Regions from separate parts of the Aerococcus sp. L_32 genome, predicted to be linked through region 2. Evidence: riboswitches for the same ligand, from Rfam matches in the RefSeq annotation. Region 2 holds a riboswitch; the other holds the start of a gene.
What was found. Region 2 has a riboswitch for magnesium ahead of mgtA (magnesium-translocating P-type ATPase). Riboswitches for the same ligand answer to the same signal wherever they lie in the genome.

Region 1 (3,435 bases), on a different contig from region 2:
ACAAGTTTTAAATGCTGGTGGCGTGATTGAACAAGCGACTCGTCGTTATGATGAAAGCACTGGTAAAACACAATTAATGCGTGTAAAAGAAGGGGCTGCGGATTACCGTTACTTCCCAGAACCAGACCTACCGCCATTTACAGTAGCTGACGCTTGGTTAGAAGAAATTCAAGCCACCCTACCAGAAATGCCGGCTGATCGTCGTAAACGTTATGTAGATACTTACGAATTACCTGAATATGACGCTCAAATCTTAACACAAACCTTAGAAATGTCTGATTTCTTTGATGCTACAGTGAAAGCTGGCGCTGATCCGAAACAAGCTTCTAACTGGTTAATGGGTGAAGTGAATGCTTACATGAATGATAATGAAAAAGACTTAGACCAAATTGGTTTAACACCCGAATCATTAGCTGAAATGATTGCCTTGATTGAAGATGGTACTATCTCAAGCAAACAAGCGAAAAAAGTATTCAAATTATTGGCGGATAAAGGCGGTTCTGCTAAAGAGGTTGTTGAAGCTGAAGGGTTAGTTCAATTGTCTGATCCAGCACAATTATTACCATTGATTACTGAAATCCTTGATAACAACCAACAATCAATTGACGACTATAAAGCTGGTAAGAAGAAAGCGACTGGTTTCTTAGTTGGTCAAATTATGAAAGCAACGAAAGGTCAAGCGAACCCACAAGTTGTTAATCAATTATTAACAGAAGAATTAGATAAACGCTAATTTTGAACAAAGTTAAAACATGTCTGGTCCACCAAGTCGGTGAATCGGACATGTTTTTTATTGTTAGTAAATGAATCGCAAAGTCTCTTGTTTACACTTACTCTCAAATACTCTGATATGGTCAGTTACCCTTTTTAACTGTTAAGGCATGCTAGGTAGTTCTAGGCTCAATCTTGCAAACGTATCTCACATACCTGAATAATTTAATGACCAACTTTAAAATCTACTATTTTTTAATCCGGATAGTAATATAAATTGGGATGCTTAAGATATATAATTGCCTAAAATTGGAGTAAAGCTAATTACGGTTAAAAAGTAAATATTGGCTATTTTTCCTAGCAAGTGCAGGGGTTTGACTGGGTAGGTTCAGGTAGAACAATTCGTAAAATTAACTAGTAAATATAAGCTAACAAAGGCTTGATACAAATTCAAGCTTTCTCTATGACTTGACAATGACCGTTAATGTTCGTATGCTTATAGGTGTTGAAAAGAGAATATGATTTGTTAGGCAGAGGCTCCTATACAAACACAGGCTACTGCCCAGAAACGTCCAGAGACGCCAATGGGTATAACAGGATCATCCGAATAGAAGGAATTTCTAACGTAGCTAACAGGAATGTTTACGTTGTATAGTGCTAAAACTCCACGAAAAGATCAAGTAACAAAAATAGGTGTATACCCATTTTTGTTGTGGATATTTAGAGTAGGCTCTCGCTAATTTTAGTGGGGGCTTTTTATATTGCGACAAATCTTCATTTTAACAAGTATAAAATGAGGAGGTATTTTTATGGTAAAAAGGTGTATCATTTCTTAGTTGTTTTTATCATTCATTCAATGGTTAAAGACTTTCTTTGCATCCTTTCCAGAACATTAGGTGGCTGATTACAGTTTAGACTAATGTGAGGAAGTAGCATCGTGTGAAAGAAAGGATTGAATACAATGATGAATAACAGAGATAAATTAGGTTACTTTGAACTAGCTAGTAAACCTATTTTAGAAATAAAAGAAGTATTTAAAGTAAAAGCAGACGGTTTTAAAGAAAACGAAGCAAATCAAATTAGAAATGAATACGGCGATAATGAAATAGATTATGGTACAGAGAAAAGTTTATGGCGCTATATCTTTGAGGCTTATTTCACGCCATTTACACTCGTATTATTAAGTTTAGCTTTGATTTCATTTTTAACAGATTATGTATTTGTGGAAGCTGCTGAACGGGAAATTATAGGACCAATTATTATTGTGGTGTTAATTATCTTAAGTGGTACCATGTCTTTGATTCAAACTATCCGTTCAAATCAATCTGTAGAAGCATTAGAATCTATGGTCGAAGTGACATCGGCAGTTAAGAGGGAAGGTCAGTACCAAGAAATTAGAACTGAAGATATCGTAATCGGTGACTTAGTTGGGTTAAAAGCTGGGGATATGATTCCAGCGGATATTCGTTTACTAAACAGTAAAGATTTATTCGTATCTCAGACTTCATTAACAGGTGAAAGTCACCCTGTTGAGAAACGCGCACTGGATGAAATAGAGGAACCTACTACTGAAACAGATTATGCTACCCTAGTATTTACTGGAAGTGAAGTAGTGAGCGGTGTCGGTGAAGGTGTGGTAGTAAGAACCGGGAATAATACATTATTCGGTGGTATTGCGGATGCCTTTGCCAATGAACCTATTAAAACAAGTTTTGATGAGGGTATTGAAAAGACGTCACTATTATTAATTCGCTTTATGGGTTTGATGGCAGTGATTGTTATTCTGATTAATGGTTTAACAAAAGGTGATTGGTTACAAGCTTTACTATTTGGTATTTCCATTGCAGTCGGTTTAACGCCTGAAATGTTACCAATGATTGTGACAACAAACCTAGTCAAGGGTGCTAAAGATATGAAAAAAGAGGGAACGATTGTCCGGAACCTCCAAGGTATTCAAAACTTTGGTGCTATTGACGTATTAGTGACAGATAAAACGGGTACCTTAACACAAGATAATATTGTGCTCCAACACCATCTAAATATTGATGGGGAAGAAAGCGAACGTGTATTACGCCATGCTTATTTAAATAGCTATTATCAAACTGGTTTAGGTAACCTTATGGATAAAGCGATTATTCAAGCAGGTGAAGATGAAATAGCATGTGAAAAACTCGCTTATACAAAAGTAGATGAAATTCCTTTTGACTTCGAGCGTAGAAGACTGAGTGTAGTGGTTGGAGACCAAGCGGGTAAAACGCAAATGATCACTAAGGGTGCGATCGAAGAAATGTTGGCTGTATCATCTTACGTGGACTATGCGGGGGAAATACTTGAGTTAACAGACCAAGCACGGGAAGAAGTATTAGCACAAGTTGCCAAATTAAATAGTCAAGGATTACGTGTATTAGGCGTTGCCCAAAAAACAAACCCTAGTCCTGTAGATGCTTTCTCAGTAAAAGATGAAAGTGAAATGGTGCTTATTGGGTATTTAGCCTTCCTAGATCCACCAAAACCATCGACTAAGGCAGCTATTAAAGCTTTAAATGATCATGCAGTTAATGTGAAAATTATGACAGGTGATAACGAACTAGTGACGGTATCTGTAGCTGAGCAGGTAGGTATCCCTACAGATCATATTATTTCAGGGGATCAATTAGTGGATAAAACAAATGAAGAACTACGTGAAATTGCTGAAAAACACAGCTTATTTGTAAAATTAAATCC
Region 2 (3,435 bases):
TTGGTGCTATAAGGAAAAATGTAACGATAAAGGTTGTGACATCAAAAATGGAACTTGTTGGACCAAACCATACCATAAATTTTTGAATGGAAGAAGCTGCCCATTTTTTAGGTAGATATAAATATTCCTTATCCATATCGTCCCATGGTAATGACATTGACGCAATTTCATAAATTAAGCCTAAGAATAGCAATTGGATAGGTAGCATTGGTAAGAATGGTAAGAAGATACTCGCAATCAGTACTGAGAATACATTCCCAAAGTTAGATGAAGTAGTCGCTTTGATATACTTCATGGTATTCCCAAATACTTTTCGTCCTGCTAGAATTCCTTTTTCAAGAATCATTAAGTCTTTTTCTAGCAAGATGATATCTGCTGACTCTTTAGCAATATCCACTGCATTATCCACAGAAATGCCCACATCAGCTGCTCTTAGTGCCGGTGAATCATTAATCCCATCACCTAGGAAGCCTACCACATGACCATTTTCTCTTAGAATCGTCACTAAAGTTGATTTTTGTGTTGGATTTAATTTTACAAATAAGCAGTGTTTTTCAGCAATTTCACCTAGCTCTTTATCTGTTTTATCCACTAATTGATCCCCTGAAATAATGTGATCTGTAGGAATACCTACTTGCTCAGCTACAGATACCGTCACTAATTCATTATCCCCTGTCATGATTTTCACATTAACCGCATGCTCATTTAAGGCTTTAATTGCTGCCTTAGTAGATGGTTTTGGTGGATTTAGGAACGCTAAATACCCAATAAGTACCATTTCACTTTCATCTTTTACTGAGAAAGCATCTACTGGGCTAGGGTTTGTTTTTTGGGCAACGCCTAGTACACGTAATCCTTGGCTATTTAATTTGGCAACTTGAGCTAATACTTTTTCTCGCACTTGGTTTGTCAACTCAAGTATGTCACCCGCATAGTCCACGTAAGATGATACAGCTAACATTTCTTCGATAGCACCCTTGGTAATCATTTGCGTTTTACCCGCTTGATCTTCAACTACTACACTTAATCTTCTACGTTCGAAGTCAAAGGGAATTTCATCTACTTTTGTATAAGCTAATTTTTCACACGCTAATTCTTCTTCACCTGCTTGAATAATCGCTTTATCCATAAGGTTACCTAATCCAGTTTGATAATAGCTATTTAGGTAAGCATGACGTAACACTCGATTGCTTTCTTTTCCATCAATATTTAGATGGTGTTGAAGCACAATATTATCTTGTGTTAAGGTACCCGTTTTATCTGTCACTAATACGTCAATCGCACCAAAGTTTTGAATACCTTGAAGGTTTCGTACAATCGTACCCTCTTTTTTCATATCTTTAGCGCCCTTGACTAGGTTTGTTGTCACAATCATTGGTAACATTTCAGGCGTTAAACCTACCGCTATGGAAATACCAAATAGTAAAGCTTGTAACCAATCACCTTTTGTTAAACCATTAATCAGAATAACAATCACTGCCATCAAACCCATAAAGCGAATTAATAATAGTGACGTCTTTTCAATACCTTCATCAAAACTTGTTTTGATAGGTTCATTGGCAAAGGCATCCGCAATACCACCGAATAATGTATTATTCCCGGTTCTTACTACCACACCTTCACCGACACCGCTCACTACTTCACTTCCAGTAAATACTAGGGTAGCGTAATCTGTTTCACTAGTTGCTTCCGCTATTTCATCCAATGCGCGTTTCTCAACTGGATGACTTTCACCCGTTAATGAAGTCTGAGATACGAATAAATCTTTACTGTTTAGTAAGCGTATATCTGCTGGAATCATATCTCCAGCTTTTAACCGAACTAAGTCACCGATTACGATATCTTCCGTTCTAATTTCTTGGTACTGACCTTCCCGATTAACTGCCGATGTCACCTCAACCATAGATTCTAACGCTTCTACAGATTGATTTGAACGGATAGTTTGAATCAATGACATGGTACCACTTAAGATAATTAACACCACTATAATAATTGGACCTAAAATTTCCCGTTCAGCAGCCTCTACAAATACATAGTCTGTTAAAAATGAAATCAAAGCTAAGCTTAATAAAACGAGTGTAAATGGCGTAAAATAAGCCTCAAAGATATAGCGCCATAAACTTTTCTCTGTACCATAATCGATTTCATTATCGCCATATTCAGCTCTAATCTGACTTGCTTCTTCTTCTTTAAAACCGTCTGCTTTTACTTGAAACATTTCTTTTATTTCTAAAATAGGTTTACTAGCTAGTTCAAAGTAACCTAATTTATCTCTGTTATTCATCATTGTATTCAACCCTTTCTTTCATACCATGCTACTTCCTCACATTAGTCTAGACTGTAATCAGCCACCTAACGTTCTGGAAAGGATACAAAGAAAGTCTTTAACCATTGAATGAATGATAAAAACAACTAAGAAATGATACACCTTTTTACCATAAAAATACCTCCTCATTTTATACTTGTTAAAATGAAGATTTGTCGCAATATAAAAAGCCCCCACTAAAATTAGCGAGAGCCTTCTCTAAATATCCACAACAAAAATAGGCATATACCTGTTTTTGTTATTTGATCTTTTCGTGGAGTTTTAGCACTATACAACGTAAACATTACTGTTAGCTACGTTAGAAATTCCTTCTATCGGATGATCCTGTTATACCCATTGGCGTCTCTGGACGTTTCTGGGCAGTAGCCTGTGTTTGTATAGGAGCCTCTGCCTAACAAATCATATTCTCTTTTCAACACCTATAAGCATACAAACTTTAACTACACTTGTCAAGCCATAGAGAAAACTTGGATTGCATCGAGCCACTCTTAGCTTATATTTACTACTTAATTTTACGATTTTTTACCTTGATTCACTTAATCAATGCATTCATGGACAAGAAAAAATAGCCAATATTTTCATATTAATCGCAGCTAGTCTAATCCACTATTGGACAGATTTATATATGCTTTGGTTAACATAGTCAGTATTAATAGTTTTATCCACAAATCGAATTACTCGAGAAATTGATATATAGAAGTACGGCCAAGGCTGAAACTACCTAGCATGCCTTAACAGTGAAAAAGGATAACTGACCCATATCAGAGAGTTGGCATTTATGCCTTACTCTCTGAATCGTCAGGCAAGGAATTAGACCTTGGCTAATTCCGGTCCCACTGCATCTAAGGCTATGATAGGTAAGTGCAAGCCGAAGGCTTTTAAACTCATTCAAACATAGTAAAAACAATAAAAACATGTCCGATCCACCAATTTGGTAGACCAGACATGTTTTATTTTTGTTCAAAATTAGCGTTTATCTAATTCTTCTGTTAATAATTGATTAACAACTTGTGGGTTCGCTTGACCCTTAGTAGCTTTCATAATTTGGCCAACTAAGAAACCAGTCGCTTTCTTCTTACCAGCTTTATAGTCGTCAATTGATTGTTGGT

Region 1: another riboswitch for magnesium. It lies ahead of mgtA (magnesium-translocating P-type ATPase); the one in region 2 lies ahead of mgtA (magnesium-translocating P-type ATPase).

Annotation. Positions count from the first base shown of each region.
Region 1 is NZ_JBOEQF010000023.1:11,384-14,818, forward strand. It holds gene gatB (Asp-tRNA(Asn)/Glu-tRNA(Gln) amidotransferase subunit GatB) at 1-733, shown strand, start outside; M-box (ykoK) riboswitch at 1,227-1,394, shown strand; gene mgtA (magnesium-translocating P-type ATPase) at 1,673-3,435, shown strand, end outside.
Region 2 is NZ_JBOEQF010000003.1:24,245-27,679, forward strand. It holds gene mgtA (magnesium-translocating P-type ATPase) at 1-2,287, opposite strand, end outside; M-box (ykoK) riboswitch at 2,566-2,732, opposite strand; gene gatB (Asp-tRNA(Asn)/Glu-tRNA(Gln) amidotransferase subunit GatB) at 3,293-3,435, opposite strand, start outside.